Regions from separate parts of the Corynebacterium pilbarense genome, predicted to be linked through region 2. Evidence: predicted binding sites of a transcription regulator. Region 2 holds the regulator's gene; each other region holds the start of a gene.
The links. The regulator LexA, encoded in region 2, represses DNA repair genes until DNA is damaged. The targets are predictions, from matches to a motif close to CGAACANNTGTTCG.
Positions count from the first base shown of each region.

Region 1: NUW87_RS05660 (SAV_6107 family HEPN domain-containing protein) is a predicted target of LexA. The motif match lies at 2,433-2,446, and genes of this name have one in related genera.
Region 3: NUW87_RS07915 (HNH endonuclease signature motif containing protein) is a predicted target of LexA. The motif match lies at 3,121-3,134, and genes of this name have one in related genera.

Region 1 covers NZ_JANRML010000005.1:79,790-84,870, reverse strand. Annotated here, with positions in the region: gene rsmH (16S rRNA (cytosine(1402)-N(4))-methyltransferase RsmH) at 1-386, opposite strand, end outside; gene mraZ (division/cell wall cluster transcriptional repressor MraZ) at 578-1,012, opposite strand; gene NUW87_RS05665 (DUF3040 domain-containing protein) at 1,429-1,821, opposite strand; gene NUW87_RS05660 (SAV_6107 family HEPN domain-containing protein) at 1,912-2,349, opposite strand; gene NUW87_RS05655 (GNAT family N-acetyltransferase) at 2,502-3,065, shown strand; gene NUW87_RS05650 (polyprenyl synthetase family protein) at 3,108-4,190, shown strand; gene NUW87_RS05645 (alpha-(1->6)-mannopyranosyltransferase A) at 4,190-5,081, shown strand, end outside.
Region 2 covers NZ_JANRML010000001.1:127,804-132,884, forward strand. Annotated here, with positions in the region: gene NUW87_RS00630 (DeoR/GlpR family DNA-binding transcription regulator) at 43-831, opposite strand; gene lexA (transcriptional repressor LexA) at 882-1,562, opposite strand; gene NUW87_RS00640 (hypothetical protein) at 2,031-2,153, shown strand; gene nrdR (transcriptional regulator NrdR) at 2,210-2,668, shown strand; gene hrpA (ATP-dependent RNA helicase HrpA) at 2,684-5,081, opposite strand, start outside.
Region 3 covers NZ_JANRML010000009.1:50,475-55,555, reverse strand. Annotated here, with positions in the region: gene radA (DNA repair protein RadA) at 1-990, opposite strand, end outside; gene NUW87_RS07930 (hypothetical protein) at 1,079-1,609, opposite strand; gene NUW87_RS07925 (CarD family transcriptional regulator) at 1,791-2,381, shown strand; gene ispD (2-C-methyl-D-erythritol 4-phosphate cytidylyltransferase) at 2,359-3,060, shown strand; gene NUW87_RS07915 (HNH endonuclease signature motif containing protein) at 3,213-4,685, shown strand; gene ispF (2-C-methyl-D-erythritol 2,4-cyclodiphosphate synthase) at 4,682-5,081, shown strand, end outside.

The DNA.
Region 1 (5,081 bases), on a different contig from region 2:
AGCTGCATGGAGGACACCCCCAGGTCGAACAGGGCGCCCGCGATGCCGTGCTCGCGGGCGGTGTCGAAGATCTCGCCGTCGTTGTTCGCCACCGCCTCGTCGACATGGTCGAAGCGGGACTGCACTGCGGTGAAGCGGTCGCCGAAGGGAGCCAAGCGTTCCGACGCCTGACGCAACGCGTTCGGATCCCTGTCCACACCGATAACGCGGGCGTTTGGAAACACGTTGAGGAAGTGCTCTGTGTGGCCGCCGGCGCCGAGCGTGCCGTCGATAAGCACTGCATTTGCCCCGAAAGCCTCGACGCTGGGTGCGAGCAGTTCAGCCATGCGGTCGCGCATGACGGGGACGTGACCGTGCGGGTCGTCAGCGAGCGTGAAGTCCGCCATGCCATGCCCTCCGTGTCCCTCGTAGTGTCCCTAGCTCGTGCGGTGTGTCAGCGTTATCAGCGCGGGGAGCGCATAGGGCCCTGCCCGGGGCGGCTGTTCTGATGTCGGGGAAGTACACCAGAACGCTTCACGCCCCGGACAGAGTCCGTACACGCTCTCCGTAGTCGATGCCTGCTGCCGGGTAGTCAGCCCTACAGCAGACCGGAGAGAATGTCGTCGTCATCCGCCGCAGAGAACGCGGCTTCAGTCTCTTCTTGATACTTGTTCCAGGACTCGAGGTCCCAGATCTCGAGAAAATCCACCGAACCGATGACCACGCACTCCTTGGAAAGGTTTGCGTAATCGCGGTGCGCCGGAGACAGGGTGATTCGCCCAGACCCGTCGAGCGTTTGCTCATCCGCACTGGCAGCCAGGTTGCGGATAAATGCGCGCGCCTTTGGGTTTGTGCGGGATGCCGCTGCGGCCTTGCGGGCGCGGGCGGCGAACTCATCGCGCGGGTACACCGCTAACGAGTGATCCTGCCCCTTGGTCACCATCAGCCCGTCCGCGAGGTCCTCACGGAACTTCGCGGGGAGCGTTAAGCGACCTTTGTCGTCGAGCTTGGGAGTGTAGGTTCCCAGAAACATCCGGCGACCTACCTTCCTTCACTTTCAGACGTTGGCTGTGAAATTTTCTCGGCTTCGTTCCGTACCGCGCACGTAGTCAAGATGCGCGCCACGTCACTCCGCTGAGCCCCACTTTAACCCACTTTCCCCCACAAACGCCACACCTCAGCGGGTATTTGTTCCTGCACGTCCTGTTATTGCAGTTCAAAGGATATTTTTCGCCGTGGGGAGTTTACCCGTAATGGTGCGCACCATCGCCCACACACGCCACCTACAACATCGTTATCCCCACAAGTCACGTGCCAGATGGGGCGCCGATCCCCCGCTTTCGACACCTTTGGGGCGCCAGTGGGGAGAAGTGGGGGATCTGGGGAAAGCACGAAAAAACGCCTTCCCGTTTTGCTGGGAAGGCGTTTTCTGTGCGCGAAGCTTAAGTCTTACTGACGGTCCTCAAAACGCCGACGGAAGCTCTCCTCCATGCTTGCGCTGCGCTGGGTGCGCGGCTTCGCCGGCCGCGACGCACGTGCAGACGAGGACGGCTGGTGCGTCGGGGTGCGCAGTGCCATGATGCCGCCGAAGAGCATGACGGCGAAGCCGATGATGCTCAGCACAATCGTCCAGGTGCTCAGGCTCGCCAGTGCCACGCCGCCGAGCAGCAGCACGAGACCTAAGACAATCAGCGCGACGCTGCGCATGGTCAATTGGCCGGTCTTGGGCGCGGAACCGAAGCCAGATTCAGTCACGACACTGCTGCCGAACTTCGGGTCGTCCGCGAAGAGAGACTGCTCAATTTCGCGCAACGCCCGCATTTCCTGCTCAGATAGAGACACTGCTCACTCTCCAGATACCGATGGCGGACTGACGTTATCCGTATAACGGCCATGGTACGCAGATTGTTCCCGTGCCCCACATCCATCCCGCTAAGCGACCATCGGCATCTCCCCTGCCCGGGTAGACAGATAGAACTCCTCCGCGTCCGAAAGCAGCCGGTGCACCACAGCCGCGCCCGGATCAGTTTCAATGCCGGATGCCACCCTGCCGCGTTGCGTCGAATAGCGCTTGAACACAGTGGCCCAATGCACCCCATCTTCGCCCGTGAGCGCCAGTTTGTCCCACGCGCTTGTGGGAAGGCGCTTGCGCTTGCGCACGATCGGCGAGCTCACGTTACGCGCCCCGGCAACCCGCAGCGCCGCGCGATAAGCGTTTTCCATTGCCACGTCGTGGCGGCCCGCCTCGAAGTCATCGTGCGCCAGACCGATCAGCTCCTCGGCGGCCGCCAGGAATTGATCGGCCTTACCTATACGCGCGCCCCGCCCGTACACCGCACCGGTTGTTGCTGAAACTACGCTTCCCATCATTGTGTCCTCCTGCGGAAACATCGCTTTTGTCCAAGTGATGGGCCCACCCTAAAACACCCGTTCGACACCACCCGGCGCCCATGGGAACACGCGTTCGAACCAATCTTTGGGTTCTTGCCACGCCGAGCACCCGCAAGTGATTCCATAGAGGAGTGACTGCAACCATCCAGCGCCTCACGGCAGCCGAGTTCCTCATGCTCACCCCGACGCTCGTAGACATCTATATAGAGGCCATGGGGTACCCGAGGACCATGCGCCGACAACGCATCCAGGTGTGGAAAGGCGAGGTGCGCTCCCCCGGATTCACCGCGGTCGCAGCGATCGATACAGGCCAAGTCGTGGGCATCGCCTACGGCTTCATCGGCACCCGCGAGCGCTGGTGGGACCGTCAGCTCGTGCGCGCGATGAACGCCAACGGCGGGATCACAGACCAGGACCGGGGCATGCTGCGCAGCTACTTCGAGGTCGCCGAGGTGCACGTCTCCCCCGCCTTGCAAGGCAAAGGCCTGGGCTCCCGCCTGCTCACGGAACTGCTACGGGAGGCACCGACACGCTGGGCGCTGCTGTCCACGCCAGAAATTGCAGGCGAGGCGAACAACGCTTTCGGGCTCTACCGCAAATTCGGGTTCACGGACGTGGCGCGCAATTATCTCTACGAGGGGGATAAACGCCCGTTTGCCATCCTCGCCCTCGAACTGCCCAACCGCACTGAGTAGTGTTGCGGGAAGAGGAAAAATTCAGGCACAAGGAGCGTGGGCGTGACAGATCTTGGGCTCAAGGACGTACCGGCACAGGTAGGTCAGCAACTGGAAGCGTTTTTTAACGAGCGCGCAGCTGCTATCGAGACCATTGGTGAGCCTGTCGCCCAGGCGGTCAGCCACCTGCGGCGCTTCGTCCTCGGCGGCGGCAAGCGTGTGCGCCCCACCTACGGCTGGGCAGGCTTCGTCGGCGCGGGCGGCTTAGACGGCGCCGAGGACCCCGAGGCGGTGCTTCGCGCAATGAGCTCGCTGGAGCTGATTCAGGCGTGCGCGCTGGTGCACGACGACATCATCGACGCCTCCGACACCCGGCGCGGCAACCCCACGGTGCACCGCGCGATCGAGGCGGAGCACCGCAGCGAAGGCCTGCTCGGCTCCGCGGAGGAGTACGGCGTAAACGCCGCGATTTTGCTCGGCGACCTCGCCCTTGCCTGGGCCGAGGACATGTGGCGCTACTCCGGGGTCTCCCAGGACGCGCTCGCTCGCGCCGCGGAGCCGTGGGTGGGCATGCGCACCGAGGTCATCGGCGGCCAGTTGCTAGACATCATGCTGGAGAGCCTGGGCAGCGAGTCGGTGGAGATGGCCAACCGCGTCAACCGGTTCAAAACCGCGGCCTACACGATCGAGCGCCCCCTCCACTTGGGCGCGGCGCTTGCGGGTGCGGGCGAGCCGCTTATCGACGCATTCCGTGGCTACGGCCGCGACATCGGCATCGCCTTCCAGCTCCGGGACGACCTGCTCGGCGTGTTCGGCGACCCGGCGGTCACCGGCAAACCAGCAGGCGACGACATCCGCGAGGGCAAGCGCACGGAGCTGTTCGCCACCGCCCTTGAACTGCTCGACCAAGCCAACCCGGCAGCAGCGCAGGAACTGCGCGACGGGATTGGCAAGACGGAGGATGAGGCGGAGCTGCGTCGATTAGCTGAGCTCATTCGCTCCAGCGGCGCAGAAGACGCTGTGGAGGCGCGCATTGAGGAACTCACCACCTCTGGCCTGGGCTTTTTAGACGGCGCCGGCATTGACGACGCCACCGTGGAAGCGCTCACCGGGCTCGCGCACAAGGCCACCGACCGGCGGATGTGATGCGTCCGCAGAATTTGGGCCTAGCCGCCTGCGCGCTGATTGCCGTGGGGTCCTTCGGCGCCGGCGCGACCCGCTACCGCGGCGGCCTGCTGCGCGCCGCCGGCCTCGAGCACCTGTCCTACGGCCACGGCCGCGCGCTGATGGACGTGCTGCTTACCGCCGGCATTTTCGGCCTGGTGGTGGCGTGGGTGCTGCTGTGGAAGACCCGTCCCGGCCTGACGCAGGTGCGCCGCAGCGTGTGCTGGTGGGCAGGCATCCTCGCGGTGTCTGCGCCGATCCTGTCGCGGGACGTGTACTCATACCTCATGCAGGGCGCGATGCTTCGCGACGGCTTCGACCCCTACTCCGAAGGCGCCGCCGTCAACCCGGGCCCGTACCTGTGGGAGGTCTCCCACGACTGGCGCAACACCACCACCCCGTACGGGCCGCTCCACCTCGGCGTGGGCAAGGCGGTGACGTGGCTGGTAGGCGAGAACGTCACGTTAGGCCTGGTGGTCTACCGGCTGATCTCGTTGGCCGGGTTCGCGCTGATCGTGTGGGCCCTGCCGCGGATTGCCAAGCAGATCGGCGGCGACCCCGCCCTTGCACTGTGGCTGGGTGCGGCCAACCCGGTGATGCTGCTGCACCTCATCGGCGGCATGCACAACGAGGCCGTCATGGTCGGTCTGGTCAGCGTGGGGCTGTTGTGGTGCCTGCGCAGCCGCTGGTGCACCCCCGGCATCGCGCTGATTGCGCTGGCGGTGTCGCTGAAAGCCACCGCGGCGGTGGCCCTGCCGTTCGTGGTGTGGCTGATGGTCAAGCGCCGCAGCGCAACCACCCTCGGCGCCGCCGGCATGCTTGTGGCCTGCGGCGCGTGGGCGCTCGCCGTCAACGTCGCGGTGATCCAGCTGG
Region 2 (5,081 bases):
TGTAGGTCGCAAACAGATGTTGGTGCCACCATGTTGCTCGCACTATTGGGTCTGCGCCAGCACGACCTCAATGCCGTGCGAGCGCAGCTCGTCCACGAAGGCGGAGGGGGCCTCAGCGTCGGTGACCACCACATCAATATCCGTCAGTGGCGCGAAGCTGACCACATAGTCGTTGCCCAGCTTCGTGGAATCGCACAACACAACAACCCTGCGGGCATTCGTCACCATCGCAGCTTTCACCGCAGCTTCCTGGGCGTCCACGGTGGAGAGGCCGTGGCCGATGGACAGCGCGTTGGTGCCCACAAACGCGACGTCAGCCCGCAACAGGGCCAGTGTGCGAAGTGCAGTACTGCCGACGACCGCCTGGCTGATCGGACGGACACTGCCACCGAGTAGCTGCACATCGTGCAAACCGGAATCGCTCAGCTCCAAGGCGGTGGGGATGGAGTTGGTCACCACCGAATACTCCCTATCCCCGCGAGTCTCTGCAAGTCGCTTGCCCAAGCTGCTGATAGTTGTGCCCGAGTCCAAGAAGATGGTGCAGCTTTGGGTATCCGGCACGAACTGCAACGCGGTTTCCGCAATCGCGGTCTTGGCCGCGAGCGAGGCGCGCTGGCGGGTATCCAGCGGGATCTCCGTAGAGCGGTACGACTGGCTGGCCACCGCGCCGCCGTGGACGCGCTGCACTGCGCCCTCATCGTGCAACGCCGAAAGATCCCGGCGGATTGTTTCCGCGGTGACGTCGAAGCGCTGCGCCAACTCGGTGACATTGACGCGGCCTTCAACTGCGGTCAAAGACGCGATCTGGCGTCTCCGCTCTTCGGCGTACATCGATCTCCTGCGATTCTGGTCGTTGTGTTCTCTCGGCGTGCACGCACCGGTTACAGAGTACGGAACACCGAGATGACACGCCCCATGATCTCAGCCTCTTCGCCCTTGATCGGCTCGAATGCGTCGTTGTGGGGCAACAGCCACACGCCGGTGGAGTCGCGGTGGAGCTCCTTAACCGTCGCTTCACCGTCCAGAAGCGCCGCAACGAATTCGCCCTCCTCCGCGTTCGGCTGGGAGCGGACAACAACCCAGTCTCCGTCGAGGATGCCGGCCTCGCGCATGGATTCACCGACAACCTTGAGCATGAAAACATCGCCGTCGCCGAGCAGCTCCTCGGGCAGCGGGTAGTAGGTGTCCACGTTCTCTTCGGCGAGGATCGGAGCACCTGCAGCGATCTGGCCGACCACCGGCACGTAGCGGGCATTGCCCGAATCCTCCGGCTTCGCTTCCTGCGGCTTGCGCTGCTTGCGTCCGGTCTCGGGCAGCTGGCGCAGATCCACGGCGCGCGGCTTGTTCGGGTCGCGACGAAGGAAGCCCTTCTTCTCAAGCTCCTTGAGCTGGTATGCGACAGAAGAGGTTGACTGCAAACCAGCGGCATCGCCGATCTCACGGATACTCGGCGGGTAACCGCGCAGGACAACAGCGTCCTGAATGACCTGGAGGATACGGCGCTGACGGTCAGACAGTGCGTTGTAATCCGGGTTGCCGGGCTCGGCCTTCTTTCGTGCCATGACGTTCTCCTTGGGCTCGGTGGCGTAGTGCGCCTACGAACCTACCAGATAGGGCACTCATGTTCGATGGTTGCGGCGTTTGGGTGGACACCTGTCGGCTGGGGTGATATAAATCGAACACGTAAGCGTATTCGAACAAATGAACGTTAGAACGTTCGAGCGTGTCGGCGCCGAACGTAATGTGTGCCGCGAAACGAAGGGAGACTCACAATGTCCATTGCAATCAATCCAGTACACAATGCATCCGCATCTCGTCTGGGCGCCGTATCCGTGGTTCCCCCGGCGGAGATTTGGGACCTTGATTCTGTACCGAAGCGTCGAAGCGGCGGGGCCGGTGTTCGAACCATTTCTGCGTCTCATCGAACGAGTGATCGTTCTGTCTCAAACCGGGTTTCGGGCGGTTCTACTGAAGCGGACACGTTCGAAACACGGCACGAGACACGCGATACGCTCCTACTTGGCGTATGCATGACTGCGGCGCTGCTTATTGGTTCCGCGTTCGGCGGCGTTTTCTCAGCGCAAGACAAGGATCCCTCATCGATGACCGGCAGCCAGGTCGCCCACGCCGCCACCGTGGCAACGGCGCGATAGGCAGGGCGTAGACTCACGGCTACACCAAGCCTTGAAGACTCTGGGGGTGGAAAACCGTGTTTTGTCCTTTTTGCCACAACGAGCAATCCCGTGTGACTGACTCGCGGCTGGTAGAAGCTGGCGCTGCGATTCGTCGACGCAGGGAGTGCACCGAGTGCGGGGGTCGTTTCACCACGGTGGAAAAGGCAGTCCTCACCGTTGTGAAACGCAACGGCGTGAGCGAACCGTTTGACCGCGACAAACTCATCGTCGGCGTGCGTCGAGCATGCCAAGGCCGCGACGTTACCGATGACGCCTTGAAACGCCTTGCCCAGGAAGTGGAAGAGACTGTGCGCGCTCAGGGCAGCTCGCAGGTGCCCGCTCACGAGATCGGCCTGGCGGTGCTTGAACCGCTGCGCGCCCTCGACGAAGTGGCGTACCTGCGCTTCGCATCGGTGTACAAGTCGTTCGAGAGCGCAGACGACTTCGAATCCGAAATCCGGCTCATGCGCCGCCGCGACCGCGAGGACTTTTAACCTGCGGCCTTGGCGCTAACGCAGAGCGTCAATCTTCTTTTCAATGCGCCGCTGGCTTACCGGCTTCGGCGTGCCCAAACGCTGCGCGAACAAGCTCACACGCAGCTCTTCAATCAGCCACAAAACATCCTTGTACGCCTTGGTCTTCGTGCGACCAGCGGGCAAGGCCTTCATGCGCTGCGCCAAATATGCCTTCACTGAATCAATCACTGACTGCCGGTCAGCGTCGCGATCAGGATCCAGCCGCATGTCTTCCAGGCGGATGCGCATCGCATCGATGTAGCGGGGCAGGTGCTGCAAGTGCCCGATGCCGTGGACAGTCACCGCGTGTTTCGGCAGGAAAAACCGCAGCTGCGACGTCATGTCGTCGATAGCCGGGCCCTCCCACTGCTCAAGCTCAGCCGCGATATTCGCGTACTCAGCCAGAGCCGGCGCCAAGGTGACCACCACCCGGCGCACCCCACCAGCGACCTGGGGGCGGATTTCGGCCACGAGCGCATCGAACTCCTCCGGCGAGCGCACCGGCCCGCCGGAGGAGAACATCAGGTCGCGGATCACGGCGACACGGGCGTCCTCGACGAGCCCGGCGGCGCCGCCGTGCGGGTAGCGGTCCACCGCTACCTTCTGACGCAACGGTAGCCCCTTGGTCATCTGCCCGGCGTTGACCGTGATCTCGCGCAACAGCAACGTCAGCGTCGCTGTGACCATTGAGGCGTCCGCGGCGGCCTTCGTCGGGTGCACCGTGACCTTCACGCCGTTTTTAGTGGCCTCGAGTGCCGGGTAAGCGTCGACTTCGTTGCCGTCGATAGTCGTCGTCACCGTCTCCGGCACCGCGCCGAGGGAATCGGTAGTCCACTTCGCCACCGCATCCGACTCGGAGGTGCGCCCGGCCTTGGACACGGAGGATTTGATCTTTCCGGCCTGGCGGCGCTTCAGTGCACCGAGGTCCGTGTCGTGGTCGACGACTTTGCCGCGGCGGTCAATCGCGGCGAAGGTCACCTTCAGATGCTCGGGCAGCGCAGACGGGTTGAAGTCGGTGCCGTTGATGCCGCGCCCGCCGATGCTGTGCAGCGCGTCCGCGAGTGCCTCGGCGAACGGGGTTTCGCGAAGATCGGCCTCACTGGCGCCGTCATCATCCTGCTTCTCCCGGATCGCCTCCATCGCACGCTCAGCGAAGTCGGGGGCCGGCACAACCGTCTTGCGCAAGGCCTTTGGCAGTGTGCGGATGTACTCCGCGGCCAGCTCCGAGCGCAACCCCGGCACCAGCCAGTCAAAGCCCTCCGGCCGCAGGTTGGCCAGAAGCGGCACGGGCACGTCCACGGTCACGCCGTCGAAAGGATCGCCAGGCTCGAACTTGTAGCGCAGCGCGTAATCGATCGAGCCCTGGCGCCACACCTCAGGGAAGGCGGTGGTGGAGGAATCCACGCCCTCGTCGTCGAGAAGCGCGGCAGGGTCGAAGTCCAGGTAGTGCTTGTCGTCGGCCCGCTTCTTCTTCCACCAGGAATCGAAGTGGCGGGCGGTGGTCACGCTCTTGGGCAGGCGTGAGTCGTAGAACTCGAAGAGGGTGTCCTCATCCACTACCAAGCCGCGGCGGCGCACCTTTTCCTCCACCTCAGCGGCCTCGGCGAGCAGAGCTTCGTTGTGGTCGATGAAGTGGTGGTGGCGGTTCCAATCGCCCTCCAGCAGGGCGTGGCGGATGAACATGTTGCGCGCACCCTCGGCGTCGACGCGGTGGTAGGGCACAAGACGGTCGCGCACGATTGTCACGCCGTAGAGCATTGACTTCTGGTGCACCATTGCGGCCGAACGCTTCCGCGACCACACAGGTTCGGAATAGCTATGTTTCATCAGCCGGCCAGCAGTAGCTTCCACCCAGGCGGGCTCAATCTTGGCCACGTCGCGGGCCCACAGGCGCGAGGTCTCCACGAGTTCGGCCGCCATGAGGAACTCCGGGGGCTTTTTGCTTAGCGACGACCCCGGGAACACCAAGAACCTAGTCCCGCGCGCGCCCTGGAATTCCTTCGAATTGCCGTCGCGGGCACCGATGTTGGACAGCAGGCCTGTCAGCAGCGACTTGTGGATCGCGTCGGCGTCGCGCTCGCCCGCGACGTTCTCGGCGCGCGACCAGCCCAGCTGGCGTTCCACGTCGCGCAGCTGGCGCACGAGGTCGAACCATTCGCGGATGCGCATGTAGTGCAAGAACTCGCGCTTCATACGTTTGCGGAAGGCGTTGCCGGACAGCTCGTCGCGCGAGTCGCCGATGTAGTCCCACAGCTTCAGCGAGGACAGGAAGTCCGATGTTGTGTCTTTGAACCGGGCGTGGGCCTGGTCTGCCTGTGCCTGGTACTCAAGGGGACGCTCGCGCACGTCCTGGATGGTCATGCTGGCCACGATAACGGTGACGTCGTCTAGC
Region 3 (5,081 bases), on a different contig from region 2:
GTTGAAATCGAGGCCGGTGACCACGCGCCGCGGGCTCTTGTTCACCGGGTCCACGGTCAGCGCCTGCACCTCAGCGAGGATAGGGCGCACGCCGTCCATCGCCACCGTCACTGCGGATCCGTCCGGCGTTTTCCCGCGGTGCGACAGGAACAACCCCGACGGGTCCGGCACCTCCCGGATGCCGCTGGAGGTCTGCTCGAAGCAGCCGACCTCGTCCGTGGCGCCGAAGCGGTTCTTAATGCCGCGGAGCATTCTTAGCGACGACTGCCTGTCCCCCTCAAAGTTCAACACCACGTCCACCAGGTGTTCCAGCACGCGCGGGCCGGCGACGTTGCCGTCCTTGGTCACGTGCCCCACTAGCAGCACCGGGATGTTCGTGGTCTTGGCCAGCGTGGTCAGCGCCGCAGTGACCGCGCGGGACTGCGCCACGCCGCCGGCGACGCCCTCGACGCCGGCGGCGTGCATGGTCTGCACCGAATCCACAATCAGCAACGACGGCTTCAGCTGCTCCACGTGCCCAAACACCACGTCCAGGTTGGACTCGGCGGCCAGATACAGCGTGTCCACCAGCGCCTCCGTGCGCTCGGCGCGGGCCCGGACCTGGCCCGCAGACTCCTCCGCCGTGACGTAGAGCGCCTTGCGTCCCTGCTTTGCCCAGCGCGACGCCACCTCCAGCAACAGCGTGGACTTACCCACACCGGGCTCGCCCGCCATCAGCACCACGGAGCCGGGCACCACACCGGAGCCGAGCACGCGGTCCAGCTCCCGGATGCCGGACTTCACAGTCTTCGTCGCCGCAGCCTCGACCTTCGTGATCGGGCTCGCGGGAGCTGACGGTGTCAGCGAGGACGTCTTCACCGGGCCCGAAGCAGCCGGCGCCTCCTCTTGGAGCGTGCCCCAAGACCCGCACTCGGGGCAGCGGCCGAGCCACTTGGGGGAGGAGTAGCCGCACTCGGTGCAGGTGTGGATCACACGGGGTTTCTTTGCCATGCGCCACACCGTATAACACGGCCCCGACACGGTGTTCGAACATGAAAAAACCGCTGGTTAAACCAGCGGTTTCGCAAGAAGGGGGAGCTTAGACCTCGCGGTCCACCTGGCCGGAAGCCAGGGTCGGGGCGGACACGGTTGCCACGACATCCAGGGAGCCGGTGTCGAAGTTGAAGGTCACCGGCACGTTGCCGCCGTAGGCGAAGTCGTCGTTCGCCAGTGTGGTCGCGGTGTACTCGATGCAGTTGTCGTTTTTGTCCTGCGGCATGCGCTCCAGACCATCCTTGGAATCCGCAACCAGCGCGCAGTTGTAGGCGATGGAGGAGTTGCCGGAGATGGTCACGTTCTGGCCGTCCACGTCGACGGACTTCAGGATGTGGTCCTTCATAGCGGTGTCCTGGTTGGTGGCGGTGAACTTCAGGGCGGCCTGGCCGTCCTCAGCGAGCACCACGGTCACGTCCTGCACGGCGACGGAACCGTCCTCGGTGGAGGCGCTAGCGCCGTCAACGGCCGCAACCTGGTTCGAGGTTTGGGTGATCTGGCCAGCGGAGCAGCCAACGAGGGCCAGGGTGGCGCAGCCAGCGACGGCGGCGGCAGCGACGCGCTTCAGGGACTTCACGGGGTGTCCTCCATCATCAAACTCATTCGAGGGTTTCCTCCGCAATACTCTAGCGTCTGCACAGTAAGTTTTCCCACTTGCTCCCCCTATTGGGCGAGCCGACCTTTGGTCGTCGATAAGCGAAGTGCGGGGTGGTAGGGTGTTGGGGTCTGAACTTCGCCTAACGACGCAAGGAGCCGCAATGGAATTCAAGGTCGGAGAAGTGGTTGTGTACCCGCACCACGGAGCGGCCCGAATCGCCGATATCGAGCAGCGCGAGATGCGCGGAGAGACCCTCGATTACCTGGTGCTGCAGATTCTCCACTCGGACCTTGAAGTGCGCGTTCCGGTGAAGAACTCCGAGCTTGTCGGTGTGCGCGACGTGGTCAACGAGGAAGGCCTGCAGAAGGTGTTCTCCGTGCTGCGCGAGACCGACGTGGAGGAGGCGGGCAACTGGTCCCGCCGCTACAAGGCCAATCAGGAGCGGCTCGCGTCCGGCGACATCAACAAGGTCGCGGAGGTTGTCCGCGACCTCTGGCGCCGCGACCAGGGTAAGGGCCTTTCCGCAGGTGAAAAGCGCATGCTGGGTAAGGCGCGCCAAATCCTCGTCGGCGAGCTCGCGTTGGCGGAGCCGGTGGATGAGAAGAAGGTCGAGGAGATGGATAAGCAGATCCAGGCCATCATCGACGAGCAGGTCAAGGCCGGAATTTCCGTGGACCCGGGCCAGGTCGACGATGATGACGAGGTGGATCTGGACGACCTCTCCTTCGATGACGAGGACGACGGCAAGTAAATTGCGCCGCGAAACCGTGGCGGTTGTCGCCGCCGCCGGGCAGGGGACCCGCCTGGGCGCCGAAGTGCCCAAGGCATATGTGGCGCTTGGTGGCCGGACGCTGCTCGAGCGCTCCGTGGCGACGATGTCCGAGGTCGTCGACCACGTTGTCGTAGTGGTCAGCCCGTCGATGGAAACGCGCGCCCGCGAGCTCCTGGCCGGCTACGAGGTCCAGTTCGTGCATGGAGGTGCGGAGCGCGCGGACTCCATCTTCGCGGCACTCAAAGCGATTTCGCTTGACGACGCCTGCGTGGTCGTCCACGACGCCGCCCGCGCGTTAACCCCCGCGGCGATGGTTTCGCGCGTAGTTGACGCGGTGCTTAGCGGCGCCCCTGCCGTGGTGCCTGTGGTGCCGGTGGCGGACACTGTGAAGCGGGTTTCGGGGGAGATCGTCGAAGAGACCCTGGACCGTTCTGCGCTTCGCGCTGCCCAGACGCCGCAAGGGTTTGACCTGCGGATGCTGCGCGAGGCGAACGAAAAGTACCTCGCCGAGAAACCAGCGTTTGTCGCCACCGACGACGCCTCCCTTATGGAGTGGTTCGGTGTGCCGGTCGTGTCCGTGGAGGGGGATCCCATGGCGTTCAAAATCACCACCCCGCTGGATTTGCGGTTGGCGGAAAGCGTGGTCGGCGCGTTCTAAGGCCCGTGTCGGGGTCGTTTGCTATAGGTAGCGTGGGGAGATCTCGCCTTAACAGGGGTTCGAAAACATATCCGAAAAAGTTTTGAAAAACCCTTGACGTGGAAAATGTGTCGGCATTATGTTCGACGTTAGTTCCGGGAGGAAGGTGAGACATGAACGGAACTTTTGCAACGGAGAGAGAAGGCTGTCCGATCGCCGCAGCAGGCCAGGCGATGCGGGAGGCGGAGTTCCAGATCTTCCACCGCTACGCCAGGCCGTTGGTAGAAGTGGAGGACTTCGAACTAGAGGCCTATTCGATTGCGATGGCCGTAGGGGAGAGCCAGAGTTGGGCTGAAAGTGGGATTCTTGGGTATTCGGTGCTCGCTGATTTACCGAAGCTGCGGGCGCTGCAGGAAGAGACTCGCCGGTTGGACGTGAGACGCCTGTCGGCCATCGAGTCCACCTTGAACCGGCTCAACCACCTGGCCACGCCAGACATTCTCGCCGGCATGGACGAGTACCTGGTCAAGGTTTTCACGCCGCGACGGGTGGGGGCGGAGTTGCCGTCGCCAAGCTCGCTGCGTCGCCGCCTGCGCGAGCGGATCCAGCGCATCGATTCGGACCTGGCGCCGAACCAGAAGAAGATCAAGGACAGGAAGAAGGAGAAGGACCTGCCGCTTGGCACCTGCCGCAGCCACTTCTACGGCCAGGACGACGGCGATGCGGGGCTGAATGTGGAGGGCGACCCCGTCACGGTCAGCCTAATGGAGCGTTTCACCGAACAGGTGGCGCGCGAGCACAAGCTCTCGAGGGACGACGCGATCAAGGCCATCCTCACCGGCGATATTCGTGCGACGCCGAAGGTCGTGCTCTACATGTTCACGTCGAAGACACCGGGCAGCTCGTACTACATCCCGAATTTCGGTTGGACCGACGCGGACGGCACCGCCGCAGTGGAACAGATGCTGGAGGACAACCCGCCCCACGTCGTGGACCTGGACGAAGCGGAGTGCGCCGAAACTGAGGCGTACGTGCCTACCACCGCCATCCGTGCGTTGGTGCAGGCTTGCGACGGGGTGTGCCTCTGGCCCGGCTGCAACGTGAAGGCCGAAAACTGCCAGCTGGACCACCGCATCCCGTTCGACGAAGGCGGCAAGACCACCGCCTCAAACCTGTTCAGCCTCTGTGCGCACCACCACAACCTAAAGACCGATCGCCGCGTCTACTACGTGCCCGATCCGGTTACCGGCGAAATAGTGTGGCTGCACTCGGACGGCACCTTCCAAGTCTCGGCCCCGGAAGGGTTCATCACCGACTATCTGCAGCCGACGAACCCGAGGTGGAAGACAACGCTGGCGAAACGGCGACAGAAACGCAAGGACCGTGCCGAGTTTTACAACCGCTGCCACTCTGCGGTGGAGAAGTACGAAAACGACTTCGACTACGACGCATGCATGGCCACGATCCGCGCGATGGAGGACAGGTTTGGCATGACATTCGAGTATCCGCCGAAAAAGAAGCCGGAGTGCACCCCGGATATTCTCGCCGCGCTGGAAAATCAATGGAAGGAGATTGAGCTCGAGGAGATGCAGGAGTACTACTCCGTCCGCGACTTTAGCGACGCTGAAGTAGCGTCGTACTTATGACAAATCTTCGAGTAGGTACGGCGTTCGACGCCCACCAGATCCAACCCGGGAAGGAATGCTGGATCGCCGGCATTCTCCACGAAGACCAGGACGGCTGCGAGGGGCATTCGGACGGCGACGTGGTCAGCCACGTCATCGTCGACGCCGTATTGTCCGCCTCCGGCCTCGGCGACCTCGGCTCCTTCGTCGGCGTCGGCCGTCCGGAGTATGACGGGGTACGTGGCGTCCAACTACTGCAAGAGCTGAAAGAGCTTCTCGACGCCCACGGTCACACCGTCGTCAACGTCTCCGCCCAACTGATCGGCCAAACCCCGAAGATGTCGCCGGTGCGCGAGGAGGCGGAGCGGGTGCTCTCGGAGGCGCTCGGCGCCCCGGTGTCTGTGTCGGCGACGACCA